4 regions of the Pseudorhizobium marinum genome follow, and region 3 is predicted to be linked to each of the others. Evidence: riboswitches for the same ligand, from Rfam matches in the RefSeq annotation. Region 3 holds a riboswitch; each other region holds the start of a gene.
The links. A riboswitch is a leader RNA that binds a small molecule or an ion and turns the genes downstream of it on or off. The one in region 3 is predicted to bind thiamine pyrophosphate.
Positions count from the first base shown of each region.

Region 1: linked by a shared signal. The riboswitch ahead of EO99_RS0123485 (ABC transporter permease) and the one ahead of thiM (hydroxyethylthiazole kinase) in region 3 are both predicted to bind thiamine pyrophosphate.
Region 2: linked by a shared signal. The riboswitch ahead of thiB (thiamine ABC transporter substrate binding subunit) and the one ahead of thiM (hydroxyethylthiazole kinase) in region 3 are both predicted to bind thiamine pyrophosphate.
Region 4: linked by a shared signal. The riboswitch ahead of thiC (phosphomethylpyrimidine synthase ThiC) and the one ahead of thiM (hydroxyethylthiazole kinase) in region 3 are both predicted to bind thiamine pyrophosphate.

Region 1 covers NZ_JMQK01000030.1:35,328-39,200, reverse strand. The annotation lists gene EO99_RS0123495 (TRAP transporter large permease) at 1-353, opposite strand, end outside; gene EO99_RS0123490 (ABC transporter substrate-binding protein) at 416-1,360, opposite strand; gene EO99_RS0123485 (ABC transporter permease) at 1,357-2,139, opposite strand; gene EO99_RS27725 (hypothetical protein) at 2,123-2,311, shown strand; TPP riboswitch at 2,278-2,381, opposite strand; gene EO99_RS0123475 (DUF4142 domain-containing protein) at 2,471-2,974, opposite strand; gene EO99_RS0123470 (hypothetical protein) at 3,102-3,317, opposite strand; gene EO99_RS0123465 (DUF4174 domain-containing protein) at 3,431-3,873, opposite strand, start outside.
Region 2 covers NZ_JMQK01000003.1:198,775-202,647, forward strand. The annotation lists gene EO99_RS0104990 (ABC-F family ATP-binding cassette domain-containing protein) at 1-1,220, shown strand, start outside; gene EO99_RS0104995 (response regulator) at 1,364-1,813, shown strand; TPP riboswitch at 1,870-1,969, shown strand; gene thiB (thiamine ABC transporter substrate binding subunit) at 2,006-3,013, shown strand; gene EO99_RS0105005 (thiamine/thiamine pyrophosphate ABC transporter permease ThiP) at 3,038-3,873, shown strand, end outside.
Region 3 covers NZ_JMQK01000021.1:35,814-39,686, forward strand. The annotation lists gene thiD (bifunctional hydroxymethylpyrimidine kinase/phosphomethylpyrimidine kinase) at 23-823, opposite strand; gene thiE (thiamine phosphate synthase) at 820-1,455, opposite strand; gene thiM (hydroxyethylthiazole kinase) at 1,452-2,258, opposite strand; TPP riboswitch at 2,303-2,397, opposite strand; gene EO99_RS0120365 (glycoside hydrolase family 13 protein) at 2,455-3,873, opposite strand, start outside.
Region 4 covers NZ_JMQK01000014.1:74,477-78,349, reverse strand. The annotation lists gene thiC (phosphomethylpyrimidine synthase ThiC) at 1-1,640, opposite strand, end outside; TPP riboswitch at 1,732-1,848, opposite strand; gene EO99_RS0116800 (DUF6958 family protein) at 2,749-3,072, opposite strand; gene EO99_RS27530 (GFA family protein) at 3,065-3,604, opposite strand; gene EO99_RS0116790 (TetR/AcrR family transcriptional regulator) at 3,694-3,873, shown strand, end outside.

The sequences.
Region 1 (3,873 bases), on a different contig from region 3:
GCGCCGCCGCTGACGAAGGCGAGTGCTGCGACGACCGTCACGGCATCGGCCACCAGATGCAGCGCCGGGCCCAGGGCTACGGGCGCTGCACGGCGCGCGATGTCGAGGCGCATGGCCAGAGCGCCCGACAGTGTGAGCGGCAGGCCCAGCGCGACCAGCAGCAGGAAGAGCCACAGCGCCGCCTCCTCCGCGCCGACCATGCCGGTCGAGAAGAGGTAGCGCAGGACGACCGAGGCCAGCACCAGCGCCAGAAGGACTGCCAGCACCGCCGCCGCCACGGTCGAGAGCGCCGCTTCGACGGCCTCCGCAAGGCGCCCGCTCTTCTGCTGCCAGTCGCTGGCCGGAGGCGGCAGTGATGGCGGCGCGGCACTATCCTTTACCGACAGGGGTCGCAGGTCTGTGTCCTCGCCTCGCCTCACCGCAGTTCGACGGCCAGGTCCTCGACGGCCGGCGCGCTGTCGATCAGCCCGCTTTCGGCCATGAAGGCGCCGAAGCGCTCGTAGCGGCCGCGGTCGAGGGCCGCCGGGCGCTTGGCAAAGCGCGGCAGCGTATCGAGGAAGGCCTGGCGGTTCAGCGCGTCATCGAGGTCCGGATAGGCCTTGATGAAGAGCTCCCAGGCCTCCTGCGGATGGTTGGTGAGGAAGATCGCGGCATCCTCGACGGCCTTCAGGAAGCGGGGAAGACGGTCGTCGCCGGCCATGTCCCTCTGGGCGACGAAGATCAGCTCGTCATAGACGGGAACGCCGTGCTCTTCGGGAAAGAAGGCATGGGGCTCGCCGCCTTCGAGGCGGATCTGGGTCAGCTCGAAATTGCGGAAGCCGCCGACGGTGGCGTCCACCTGGCCGCCGAGCAGCGAGGCGGTGAGCGCGAAGTTGACGTTGACGAGTTCGACGTCATCGAGGGACAGGCCTTCGGCCTCCAGGATACGCTTCAGCATGGCATCCTCGAAACCGGACACCGAAAAGCCGATCTTCCTGCCCTTCAGATCCGCCAGCGTCTTGACGGGACCATTGGCGAGAACCGTGATGGTGTTGAGCGGCGTCTCGACAAGCGTGCCGAAGCGGACGAGCGGCAGGCCCGCAGCGTGGTCGAGATAGAGGTTCGGCTGGTAATGCACGCCGATATCGGCCTGGCCGGCGGCGACCAGCCGCGGCACGGAGGACGGATCGGCCGGCGGCAGCAGTTCCACCTCGAGGCCCTGTTCGGCAAAGAGACCGCGCTCCTGGGCGACGACCATGGTCGCGTGATCCGGGTTGACGAACCATTCGAGCATCACGGTCAGCTTGTCGGCGGCTTGCGCTGGCAGGGGAAGCGCCAGGAGCGCGAGCGCGCCGAGGAGGGGAAGCAGGCGTCGTGTCATGATTTTATTCTCCGGCTAATTAAATTAAGGGGGCGATGGTCGGATTCCGGCGCCCAAGGGGCGAGCGGCGCCGTCAGGCGGTCGACGGCGGCGCGCAGGAGGAGGGTCATGGCCGCGAGTAGCGCCATGGCGGCAAAGACGGTGTCGGTCTGCATGCGGGCATTGGCCTGCACCATGACGAAGCCGAGACCCGCGGAGGCGCCGACCCATTCGCCGACCACGGCACCGATTGGCGCCAGCGGCGCGGCAACGCGCAGGCCCGAAACGAGCGCCGGCAGCGCCAGCGGCAGGCGGATGTGGCGGAGCACCTGCCAATGACTGGCCTTGGTGAGCGCGGCGGCATCGAGCAGGACCGGATCGGTGCGGTGCAAGCCGTCGGCGAAGGCGGATGCAACCGGAAAGAAGATGATGATCGTTGCCATCACTGCCTTGGAGGCCATGCCGAAGCCGAACCAGAGGACGAGAATGGGGGCGAGCACGAAGACCGGCAGCGCCTGCAGGACCAGCAGCATCGGCCAGGCGAGACGCCCGAGCCGGGGGAACGCCGCCATCGACAGGGCGGCGGCAAAGCCCAGCAGCGTGCCGCAGGCGAGACCGACGAGGATCTCCGACAGGGTGATCAGCCCGTTGCGCAGCAGGAATTCCGGCTGGCGGACCAGTGCTGCAGCCACCTGCAGCGGCGCGGGAAGAATGTAGCGGGGGGCGCCGACCAGCCAGACGACGGCCTGCCAGAGGGCGATCAGGCCCAGGAGGCCCGGTCCCATGTGCTTCAACGACATGGCAAGGCTCTACCGCGTCGGCGCCTGGTCGCCGCGCGAGCGCAGTCTGTCACGGATTGTGGTGCTGGATGCCATCAAACGATCTCCCGACGGTTACATCATGGAGATCCAGGTAAAGCGGAGAAGAGAATTGGCGCCTGATATGGCCGTTTCCGTTCCTACGCCGGTATGACCCGGATCAGGTTCAAGGGTCCGGCTCACCGCCATCTCAGCACCGTTACGATGCCCCCCTCGGAATTTCGTCATGTTTTGCGCAGACCGGCGGCAATGTCAATCGCCTTGCGCGGGAGCCAAGCCCGGCAGCGGCGGCGGGCGCCTCATGCGTTCCGCATCACGGAACCGACAGGTCCTGAGCGCGAAGGTAAAGCGTGCGGGTGCCGCCGATGTGATTGGTGGCGAATGTCTTCAGCGAACCTTCCGGGCCGGTTTCGCCGTAATCCTTCATCAGCTGGATCATGCTTTCCAGGGCGATCGCCTGGGCGGAGAAATAGGCGTTGTCGAACTGGTTCTGGAGCGCCGACTCCAGCGCCTGAAGCGTGTTGCGATCCTGCTCGCTCAGGTCCGCCGCCGGATCCACGCCCTCCTCGACGAGCGCCTCTTTCAACTCCGCCACAAACCGGCGCTGGTTCTCCGTCACCGTCTCGGCGAAGGCGCGCACCGACTCCTCCTGCCCACGGGAGAGCGCCAGTTCTGCCGATTCCACGAGGAAGTGGCTCAGGCTGGCCAAGCGTCCGGAAAAGGACTGCCTAGCATCCTCCTGCGCCGCAGCCTGCACGGCGCCCAAGGGTATGAGCAGAAGCGCAAGCATGAGTATCCGGGATGCTGACCTGAACATGAAAAAGAACCTTTCCTGCTGATGACCGGGCTGATGATGGAGAAGGCGCCGCCGCGGCGGCGCTCCCTGATCTCGAACCGCAGATCGTTGCCGAAGTTCCCGCGGCCGGACGCTGCCCGGAAGGACGCTACTGCGCCGGCTCGCTTGGCTCGTCGGTGAGCGCGGGATGGCTCGTCTGATCCTCGACGCCGCTCGGCGGCGCTTCGTCGGTGCGCTCGTAGGGCTCCTCGACGATCACGGTGGAGGTCGACGCAAGGTCCTGGACAAAAAGGAAGAAGCCCCCGACGACCACGACGATCACCGCCGCGGCAATGAACATGAGCTTTTTCGTGCGACTATCCATGGCTTGCTCCATTTGCTGTGGATCTCTCCAACCATGGAGCGCGGCGGAAGTTGCAAGGCATTTCCTCGCGGCGGCTTCTCCGTCGCTGAGCCACCCCGAGCCCTAGCAGGATATCAGTCCTGCTCGGCGCGACGCATGGGCATGCGGTCGATGAGGCCGAACAGCGCTTCGCTGTCGACAAACTCGCCGCTCTTCAGTTTTGCACCTCCGTCCTTGCCGATCAGGACCACTTGAAACTCACCGGGCGCGATGTCGGCCTGCCGGCGAAGTTCGGCGGCGTCGAGGTCGCCGATGCTGCCATAGACGGCTTCCGCGGTCTCCTCGGTCACCCGCACGACGACCATGTCGCGATCGGCGAGTGCCGCATCGGAGCGTGTGAACTCCGCCAGTTGCCGTTCCAGCCGGGCCTCACCCGCCGCGCCAAAGACGAGGGCGATGCGGTTCTTCCAGGTAAGCTGCGACAGGCTATCCATGGCGGATGCCTGCAGTGGAACCAGAAGGGCCAGCACCGTTGCGATCATCGGCCTTTGCATCTGCATCTCCCATCGGTTTGCGA
Region 2 (3,873 bases), on a different contig from region 3:
AATACTTCGAAGCATGGCGCGACGAGGTGCTGGAGGCGGAGGAGCTGGAGCAGCACAAGCTTGGAAAGGCGATCGAACGGGAGGAGCACTGGCTGCGCTACGGCGTGACGGCGCGCCGCAAGCGCAACATGCGCCGCCTGGGCGAGCTCCAGACCATGCGCGCCGACTACCGCGGCCACAAGGGCGCTCAGGGCAGCGTGCAGGCGACGGCATCGGAAGGGCGCGAGTCCGGCAAGCTGGTCATCGAAGCCGAGATGATCACCAAGAGCTACGAGGAGCGCACCATCGTCGCGCCCTTCAGCATCCGCGTGCACCGGGGCGATTGCATCGGCCTCGTCGGCCCGAACGGCGCCGGCAAGACGACGCTCCTGAAGATGCTGACCGGACAGCTTGCGCCGGACACCGGTACCGTGAAGCTCGGCACCAATCTCGAGATCGCGACGCTGGACCAGAAGCGCGAGGATCTCGACCCGGAAGAAACGCTGTCCCAGTATCTGACCGACGGACGCGGCGAGACGCTTCTCGTCAACGGCGAGCAGCGCCATGTCGCGGGATACATGAAGGACTTCCTGTTCCAGCCGGAGCAGATCCGCACCCCGATCAAGAACCTCTCCGGCGGCGAGCGCGCCCGGCTGATGCTGGCGCGGATCATGGCGCGTCCCTCGAACCTGCTGATCCTCGACGAACCGACCAACGACCTCGACATCGAAACGCTCGACCTTCTGCAGGAGATCGTCTCCGGCTTCAGCGGCACCGTCATCCTCGTCAGCCACGATCGCGACTTCCTCGACCGCACGGTGACCTCGACCATAGCGCCCGCCACGCCGGATGCCCCCGATGGCCGCTGGATCGAATATGCCGGCGGCTATACCGACATGCTGGCTCAGCGCCGGGGCGCACAGGAAGAGCGGCGGCGCGTCGAAAAGCAGGAGAAGTCGAAGGCCGCAACGGCCGGACCCGCATCGGAGGCTCCCAGGAACAAGGTCAAGCTGTCCTTCAAGCAGAAGTTCGCGCTCGAGAACCTTCCCAAGGAGATGGCGAAGGTGGAAGCCGATATTGCCGCGCGAGAACAGAAGATGGCCGATCCCCAACTCTTCAGCAAGGACCCGGCGACCTTCAACAGGCTGGCGGCGGAGACGGAGAAGCTGCGCCAGGGCCTGACGCGGATGGAGGAAGAGTGGCTGGAGCTCGAGATGCTGCGCGAGGAGCTGGAGGGATAGGAGTTAACCCTCTGTTAGCCATAACGGGCGGCCATTTCGCTGCTTCTGCCGGAAACCGGAACAATCCTTCGGGACCTTCGTTCGGTTGTCAGTGTCGATCTGGGACAGACGCTGGTAAGACACCGAACCTTAGGAGAATTCCAATGCTGGCAAGTGTACCGAGTCGTCGGCTGGCTCAGCAAGCGGCACACCATCGTGTCCTGATTGTCGAAGACGAATTCCTGATCGCGCTCGACGTCGGCGAGACAGTTGAGGCGATGGGTTTGCAGATCGCCGGCTTTGCCAGCGGCCGCAGCCATGCCTTGGCGCTTGCCCAGACGGCCGACATCGCCCTGGTCGACGTGAACCTCTCCGACGGAAGAACAGGACCGGAACTCGGACGCGAGCTTGCCGAGATCTACGGTCTGACGGTAATCTACATGACTGCCAACCCGGAAGAGGTCAATCAGGTCCAGAACGGCGTGCTTGGCGTCCTGACGAAGCCCGTGATGCCGCATGTCGTGGAACAGTCCATCGATTATGCCGTTGCACGGCGCACCGGCGGCATTGCCTCCCTGCCCCGCGAACTCCACGTTTTCCAGCGCCCTCACTAGCGCCTCGATCCCGGCGCGAATGCTTGCCAAGGCCTGCGCTGCCCGGTACACCGTAGGAAGCTCTAACGGGGTGCCGCATCTGCGGCTGAGAGGCTTTGCCAACCCGCGGAACCTGATCCGGTTGATACCGGCGGAGGGATTAGACGGCTTCTGATCGACGCCTGTTCCCTTTCGTTGAACAAGGAGGCGTCAATGACAAGAACCCTGCCATTCCTGTGTTTCCTGTCGACCTTCGCAATCGCCTATCCTGCGATGGCGCAGGAGAAGACGCTGACCATCTACACCTACGAGAGCTTTACCGCCGAATGGGGCCCCGGTCCCCAGGTCAAGGAAGAATTCGAAAAGACCTGCGCCTGCACCATCGAGTTCGTCAGCGTGGCGGACGGCGTGGCTCTGCTCTCCCGGCTGAAGCTGGAAGGTCAGAGCACGGGAGCTGACCTGGTGCTCGGCCTCGACACCAACCTGGCGACGGAAGCCAAGGCCACCGGACTTTTCGAGCCGCATGGCCTCGACACGGGCGCCATCGCAGTCCCGGGCGGCTACAGCGACGAGGTCTTCATTCCCTACGACTACGGCCATTTCGCCGTGGTCTACGACACGCAGGCGATGCAGACGCCACCCAGAAGCCTGAAGGAACTGGTAGAAGGAGATCCGGCCCAGAAGATCGTCATTCAGGATCCGCGCACCTCGACGCCGGGGCTTGGCCTGCTTCTCTGGGTGAAGTCGGTCTATGGCGACGACGCTCCGGCGGCCTGGACGAAGCTCCGCGACAGGATCTTGACGGTGACGCCGGGATGGTCGGAAGCCTACGGGCTGTTCACCAAGGGCGAGGTGCCGATGGTTCTCTCCTACACCACCTCGCCGGCCTATCACATGGTCGCGGAGGGCACGGAGAGGTATCAGGCCGCCGCGTTCTCGGAAGGCCACTATGTCCAGATCGAACTGGCCGGAATGCTGACGACATCGAATGACAAGACGCTGGCGAGAAAGTTTCTCGCTTTCACGATGACGCCGGCCTTCCAGAACATCATCCCGACGACGAACTGGATGATGCCGGCCGCACCAACCTCCGAACCCCTTCCGGACGCCTTCAACAGGCTCGTCAGTCCGCAGAACACGCTGCTGATGGATCCCGAGGAGGTTGCCGCCCATCGACGGGCATGGATCGATGAATGGCTGACGGCAATGAGCGCCCGATGAGCGCCGAGTGAGCCGACAGCCATGATGATGACGCGGCGGCAGCGACGGTGGGGACTTGCCGGCAGCGCCATTGCCCTGGCGGCAACCGCGCTCTTCATACTTCTGGCACTGGCCGCGCTGCTGGCCAGTCAACCGGCGACTACCGATGGGTGGATTTTTTCGGCCTACACATTCCGGATCCTCCAGTTCACGCTTCTGCAGGCAGCTCTGTCGACCCTGCTTTCGACAGGCCTTGCCGTGCCCGTGGCGCTCGCGCTGGCGCGCCGCAGCCATTTCCCCGGGCGTCTCTGGGTTCTGAGACTCATGGCGCTGCCGATGGGCTTGCCGGTTCTGGTGGTGACGCTCGGTTTGATTGCCATCTGGGGCCGGCAAGGCTGGGCAAACGGCCTGCTCCTCTCGCTGGGTGCCAGCGAACCTATCAGCATCTACGGATTGAGCGGCATCCTTCTGGCGCATGTATTCTTCAACCTGCCGCTTGCCTGCCGGCTGATGGTCTCCGCGCTCGAGCGCCAGCCGGGCGAATCCTGGATGCTCGCCGCAGGCCTCGGCATGAACTCCGTCTCGGTCTTCCGCTTTGTCGAGTGGCCGGCGCTGGTAAGGATCCTGCCGGGCATTGCGGGCCTCATCTTCATGCTGTGCGTGAACAGCTTCACCATCGTCCTGGTCCTGGGCGGCGGGCCCGCGGCAACGACGCTGGAAGTCGCCATCTACCAGTCCCTGCGGTTCGATTTCGACCCGCCCCGGGCGATTGCCCTCGCGCTGCTGCAGATTGCGCTGACGGGCCTGGTCGTGGCAGTCCTGGCGACAATGCGCCGACCGGAGGAAAGGATATCAACGCTTGGCGGCGCAAGAATCCGCTT
Region 3 (3,873 bases):
GCGACCGGGCTGTGGTTGTCTCCTACCACCACTGGTGGAAGTGATGCACCGGTCCGTGCCCGGCTCCGACGGACAGCTCTTCCGCGCGGGCGATCGCAGCGGCGATATAGCCCTTGGCTTCCGTCACGGCCTGGACCGGATCCAGCCCCTTTCCGAGCTCGGCCGCGATGGCGCTCGATAACGTGCAGCCGGTGCCATGGGTGTTGCGCGTCGCACTCCGTCTGCCTTCCAGCCAGGTGAGCCTGCCACTGGCAGCGAGAACGTCGGGACTTTCATTCGATGGAAGATGGCCTCCCTTTATCAAAACCGCACGCGGCCCCAGCGCCAGAAGCCTTTCGGCCTGATGGGCCATCGTGTCTCGATCACCGGCCTCCGCTTCGCCGAGCAGCGCGGCGGCCTCCGGCAGATTTGGCGTGATCAGGGTCGCAAGCGGAAGCAGCCGCCGGTTCAGGGCTTCTACGGCATCCGCGGCCAGAAGCGAGGCGCCGCCCTTGGCGACCATCACCGGATCGACGACGACCGGAACTCCTTCGCCGTGTTTCGTGAGGGCATCGGCCACCGCTTCGGCAATCTCGGCCGTTGCGATCATCCCGATCTTGACCGCATCGACACGGATGTCTGCGAAGACGGCGCGGATCTGATCGGCGACGAAGGATGCCGGCACGAGATGCACGCCGGACACTCCTTGCGTGTTCTGGGCCGTCAATGCCGTGATCACGGCCATGCCATAGGTGCCCCGCGCAGCGAATGTCTTCAGGTCCGCCTGAATGCCGGCACCACCGGAGGGATCCGAGCCCGCGATGGACAGGATGTTTGCGATCATCGGCGCGCCTCCTCGATTTCCTGGGCAAGAGAACGGGCCGCGGCCTCCGGATCCGGCTGGCCGCAGATGGCCGACACTACGGCAAGGCCATGCGCACCGGCTGCAAGAACCGGCGCGGCGTGACCCTGCTTCAGCCCGCCAATCGCGACGCTAGGGACGGGTGCTACGGCAACGATACGCGCGAGGCCATCGAAACCGATCGGCGTCTTGTGGTCCGGCTTGGTGCCCGTGGCAAAGACGGGCCCGATGCCGACGTAGTCGACGAGACCTGCCTCCACCTGGCGCGCCAGTTCCTCCGTCTCAACCGAAACGCCGAGGATCATCGTGTCCGGGATGCGCCGGCGTGCGGCCGTGGCGGCGAGGTCGCTCTGGCCAACGTGGACGCCCTCGGCGCCAAGAGCGATGGCCGCCTCCACGTCGTCGTTGACGATCAGGGGGACGCCGGTGCCGGCAAGTGCGCTCTGCAGTGCCCGACCAGTTTCGATCATGGCAGAGGTGTCCGCCGTCTTGTCCCGCAACTGCACCATGGTCACGCCACCGGCAACGGCCATTCTTGCGGTTTCCACCATTCCGATCCCGCGGCAGAGCTCGGGATCGAGCACCAGGTAAAGAGAGAGGTCAAAGCGCTTCATAGCATTGTGATCCTTGCTTCGGCGTCGAGTCTTTCGCTGCCGAGTGCCGACAATGAATCCAGAAACAGCGTCTGGAAGGATCCGGGGCCACGGGCCTGTTCTCCGGCATCCTCCCCGCAGACGGCAAACAGCGCGAGTGCGGCGATTGTCGCTTCGAAGGGCTGGTCCGGGGTGCTGGCGGCGAAGGCGCCGACCAGGCAGGTGAGGGCGCAGCCAAGTGCCGTCACTTTCGGCATCAGCGGCGATCCCCCTTCAATCGTGGCCGATCGGGTGCCGTCGGTGACGAAATCGACATCGCCTGTCACGGCTACGACGCAACCATGTCGCCGTGCCAGCGTCAGAGCAGCGTTCCGGGCTGCCATGGCACTGTCGCCGCTATCGACGCCCTGGCCGCGGGATGCTTCGCCGGCGAGGGCCATGATTTCGGAGGCATTGCCGCGCAGGATGGTGGGCTCCAGCGCCATCAGCTCACCGACGACCCGTCTGCGGAAACCGGTGGCGTAGTGGGCGACGGGATCAAGCACCCATGGCTTGTCGACGTCCTTGGCGGCCCTGGCCGCTGCCAGCATGCCGGCCACGCCGCCGGCCCAAAGCGTACCGATGTTGATCGTCACGGCACCGGCGATCCGGGCGAATTCTCCGGCCTCCTCTTCGGCACTGACCATAGCTGGCGATGCGCCTGCGGACAGAAGCACATTGGCCGCTATGTTCATCGCTACATCGTTGGTGATGCATTGGACCAGGGGATTGGCCTGGCGCATCGCGGCGAGAAGAGTGCCGCAGGAGGGAGTTGTTTTCGTCATTCTAGATGCCCCTTTTGGCGGGGCAGGCGCAGGCGACATTTCTGAAATGCGCCATCGCGACTCCCTCCGCCAGCATGATCTGGTTCAGGTTCAAAGGGTCCTTCTCAGCCTGCAATCGCAGACGCCCCTGTCGAGGTCGAAACTTACAGAAAAAGCGTCGATTGTCACCCGCCAATCCAGGTGCGCCGGGTGACACCTAAACCTTCTCGAGGTCGCAGAGCAATGCGAAGGCCTCATAAGGGCGCAGGGTCACGGTTTCCCCGATCCTGTCCATGTCGGTATAATTGCCGATGAGGCAGCGCCCCTGCACATGCAATTCATCCGGCATCGTCACGGTGACCTCATGCGGCCTGAAGTTGGCGAGAACGACCAGGCGGTCCCCTTCCAGCGTTCGGCTGTAGACAAAGACATCGGGGTGCTGATCGAGCCAGGATTGGTACCGGCCATAGACGATGACCTGATGGTGCTTGCGCAGGTCGATCAGCTTCCGGTAGTGGCTCCAGATCGACTGGTCGTCGTCAACCTGAGTTTCCGCATTCACGGTCGCAAAATTGGGATTCACCTCGATCCAGGGCGAGCCGGTTGTGAACCCGCCCTGCGGCGCGCTGCTCCACTGCATCGGCGTGCGGGCATTGTCCCGTCCACTTTCATTGGCGCCCCGAATGAAATCGTCCGGCGACAAGCCTGCCTCCACGTGAAGGCGGTGCATGTTGAGCGTTTCGATGTCCTTGTACTGGTCGATCGACGTGAAGGGGACGTTGGTCATGCCGATCTCTTCACCCTGGTAGATGAAGGGGGTGCCCTTCATCAGGTGCAGAACCGTCGCCAGCATCTTTGCCGATTCCACGTGGAAGCCGGTGGTGTCGCCATAGCGGGAGACAGCCCGCGGCAGGTCGTGGTTGACCCAGAACAGGGAGTTCCAGCCATCCTCGGCGAGCGCCGTCTGCCATTTGCCGAAGACCGCCTTCAGCGCGATGAGGTCAAACGGCCTTGGCCGCCATTTGCCGTAGGTCTGATCCCAGAACTGGGTAACATGCTCGAACTGGAAGACCATCGACAGTTCCCGCCGGTCGCGACCGGAGTAGAGCAGGGCCGATGTGGGCGTGGCGCTCCACGCCTCACCCACGGTCAGGACATCGCGGCTGCCGAAGGTCTCGCGGTTCATTTCCTGCAGATAATCATGCAGATGCGGGCCGTCACTGGTGATGCCGGCATCCACCTGTTTTCCGATCAGGTCGATGACGTCCATGCGAAAGCCGGCGATGCCACGGTCGAGCCACCAGTTCATCATGCGGTAGACCTCTGCCCGCACCTGCGGATTTTCCCAGTTGAGGTCCGGCTGGCGGCGCGAAAAGAGGTGCAGGTAATATTCGCCGGTCTGCGGATCCAGCGTCCAGGCCGGACCGCCAAAGGTCGATTCGAGTGCGCTCGGCAGTCCGCCTTCCGCGGACGGGCGCCGCCAGATGTAATAGTCGCGATAAGGATTATCAGTCGAGCTGCGCGCTTCCCGAAACCAAGGATGCTCGTCGGATGTGTGATTGACGACAAGGTCCAGCACGATGCCGATGCCGCGCTTCCTGGCCTCGGCGACCAGCCGATCGAAATCGGCGAGCGT
Region 4 (3,873 bases), on a different contig from region 3:
AGCGTCTCGTCGTGCAGGGCTCGCGCCGTTTCGGGATCGAGCGAGAGGTTGAACTGATCCTCCCAGCGGAATTCGAAACGCGCACGGGACAGAGCGTCGTCGCGGATTTTCGCTGCGGGATGTCCCTTTGCGAGATCGGCTGCGTGGGCGGCGATCTTGTAGGTGATGACGCCAGTCTTGACGTCGTTGCGATCGGGCAGTCCCAGATGTTCCTTCGGGGTGACGTAGCAGAGCATGGCTGTGCCGAACCAACCGATCATCGCCGCACCTATGCCTGATGTGATGTGGTCGTAACCTGGAGCAATATCGGTTGTCAGCGGCCCAAGCGTGTAGAAGGGCGCTTCCCCGCAGATCTGCAACTGCTTGTCCATGTTTTCCTTGATCTTGTGCATCGGGACATGTCCCGGGCCTTCGATCATCACCTGGCAGTCTTTCTCCCAGGCAATCCTGGTGAGTTCGCCGAGTGTTTCAAGCTCAGCGAACTGCGCAGCATCGTTGGCATCGGCAATGGAACCGGGGCGCAGGCCGTCGCCCAGCGAGAAGGAGACGTCATAGGCACGGCAGATGTCGCAGATGTCCTCAAAATGCTGGTAAAGGAAACTCTCCTTGTGATGATGTAGACACCATTTGGCCATGATGGAGCCGCCACGCGAGACGATGCCGGTGACCCGATCGATGGTGAGCGGAATGTAGGCGAGCCTCACCCCGGCATGGATGGTGAAGTAGTCCACCCCCTGCTCCGCCTGTTCGATCAGCGTATCGCGATAGATTTCCCAGGTGAGGTTTTCCGCAATGCCGCCGACCTTCTCCAGCGCCTGGTAGAGCGGCACGGTGCCGAGCGGGACTGGAGAGTTGCGGATAATCCACTCGCGGATGTTGTGGATGTTACGGCCGGTGGAGAGATCCATTACGGTATCGCCGCCCCAGCGGATCGCCCAGACCATCTTCTCCACCTCTTCGGTCATGGAGGACGTCACGGCGGAATTGCCGATGTTGGCGTTGATCTTGACCAGGAAGTTGCGGCCGATGATCATCGGTTCGGCTTCGGGGTGGTTGATATTGGCCGGAATGATGGCGCGTCCACTCGCCACTTCCTGCCGAACGAACTCCGGTGTGACGAAATCGGGAATGTGCGCGCCGAAGCTTTCGCCGTCCCGCTGCAGCGAATGCTCTTGGGCTTGCCGGCCCAGATTCTCCCGAATAGCGACAAATTCCATTTCCGCGGTTATGATACCCGCCCGCGCGTAGGCGAGCTGGGTCACCGCCTTCCCATCCTTCGCGCGGCGCGGAGGGCTCAGGGGAGAGAATTGCGGCGTCAGCCGGTCGCCGGCCGCAAAGCCGTTGTCCTCCGGCCGGATCTTGCGGCCTTGATAGATCTCGGTGTCGTCGCGCGCTGCGATCCACGCTTGGCGAAGCTTCGGCAGGCCGCCTTCGATCGAGACGACGTGCGACGGATCGGTATAGGGGCCGGATGTGTCATAGACGATGACGGGTAGCTCACCGGAGGTCGGGTGGAGGGCGACCTCGCGCATGGGAACGCGAAGGTCCGGATGCTGCTTTCCGGCCAAGTGGATCTTGCGCGACGCGGGCAAGGGCCCGCTGGTAACGGCTGTCGAATGGGTTGAGGCGGCAATCTTCATCGTGAGGCTCCAAGTTTCAGGTTGGAGACCCAGTCCTAGAGCCGGAATGATGGAAGGACGCAGAGACGGAATCCAGACGTGGACTGTATATCGTCGAGCGCTCGCACCGTCCCTACGCCAGTATGAACTGGATCAGGTTCAACGGGTCACTGCGCTGCGAAAGCCAGCAGAATCTCAGCCCCTTGCCGGGGCACCCCTGGTGAATGATGCAAGGCTACGATAGTCGGATTAGCAGGTCAAGCACGCGCGACCGAAAAGCTTCACGCAAACCTGTGGGGGTTACGCGCTTATCAATGATGCTCATCGACGACGATGCAAATTGCCAGGGGGAGCTCCTTCATGCAGCAAAGGTCGGCCGGCCCGCCCGGGAGATCGAACGCGCGACCCCGGCCTGCAAACCCTTCGCAAGGGACTGCCTTGGTGAGCGAGGAGCCCGGGTTGCCGGATTGGATGATTCGGAGCTGGCTGCTCTCCGTTCTGTCCCATCTGTGGATGCGAACACCTGACCCAGTCGTTCGAAGACGGCCCCATGCCGTTCATTCGAGGCGCCCAGTACGTCCTTGCGCCGTTCCAGCGGGCTGCAAATCAGTTGTCTTGCCAGGTCAGGTTCAAGGGCGCCTTGCCAGAACCAGCAACAGAAAGCCGCCCAGGTCGCGCCAGCGCAAGAACCGCGAGACGGCTTCGCAAGCAGCGGGTGACGGTTGAGGCTCACCGATATTGGTGATGACGAAGCCCGCGGAGGCTACTACAATGAAGTAGTCCCCAATGGTCCGCGGAAAAAAAACCTCGGAACCGCAAACGGCGGAGTTTCTTCGTCGTTGGGGTGGGCTCCAAAACGTCAATGCTCCACGAAGGGCCCTCTGTCGAAACACCGACCGAAACCCAGTTGCTCGGCCGTCGGCGGCTTTTTCCCAACCCAGCCCCCGGGCCGCCTGGGCAACAGTGGCCCAACGTTTCCCGACCAGCTTCACCGCTCACGCTTATACTCGCGGCTCAATATCCGCCTTGGCAATGACGCTCTCCGGATTCAGACGGAACACCTAAACGCGATTTCCATGAAGCCGGCGGCAGGCCAGAGAGTGGCAGCTCTTGGCGGACTTTCTGCCGCTCAACGCAACAGGGTTCCCACTCGCTGGACCGCTTGATGGTAACGCTTTGGCTTTGCGTTTTCCCGGGTGACGATGCCCTTGGCTTCCAGATCAAGCCGAACAGCACCTAACCACCAGCCCAGTTTGTCTCCACCAGGAAACAGCTCCTCCGTGAGGTGCGGCAGGAGGGCCTGCTTGGCTTCTGCTTCGGTCATGCCGGGAGACTGTCGGGGCAAGACGACCAGGAGTGCATCCCGAACGGCTTCGTATTTCCGCCGGTCGACCAACTTCGTTCGTCCGGTCGAGATGACGTTCTCAATTTCAATTTTCTCGAGATCAGACATTAGATGCTCGCTGCAGGAATGGCACTGTTGGGCTGCGGAACCCCATAAGGGCAAACGATGAGGCCAAGCGCCATGCGGCCCCTAGCGGGATTGGCCTGCCATTCGGCACATCGCTGGGGAGGCGATCTGCATCGGCAAGGTCGCTACAGAACATTCGATATTCTACAGCTGGTCGGGCGGTTTCAGGCAAATTTTTCGCATAAAGGCTTACCCAATGGCCGGGTTCGAAGTCGAGGAACATCGGGGTGTTGCAACAGTCAGCGAAAATGCGCCTGGTTGGGCTGTCGGGGGTAAGTCTATGTTGCTGGAGGCGTTCTGCACCAGCATCGCATGCGATTTTGTCGGCGCGATGAATGATGACATGAGTCGCGCCCTTTCCATCCGTCACGCCGACACCATCCGGTAAGGCAGCAAAAAATTCAGATGCCAAACGGCAACTGGTACACATGCATTCGCTGCTCATAATGCTGGGGCCCGAAATCGTCAGGCGAGCCGCCCGGCAGCGACAGGTGATGGACTGTGATTCCTGCATCGGTGCATCTCCTTATTGAATAGAATGACGATTCTATTTAATCCAGTCAAGACGACCAGAAACCTGTCCGCAAGCAACAAGGACAATCCATGAACAATGGTGCGCAGACGCGGATCGCGAGAAGTCGAACTAAAATCCTTGCTGCAGCCTCCGATGTCTTTCTGAGTGAAGGCTATGTCGCCTCAAGCATGGAGCAAGTAGCCCTAGCAGCAGATGTTTCCATCCAAACCATCTACAGCCACTTCAAAGGAAAGGGAGCACTCTTTCTC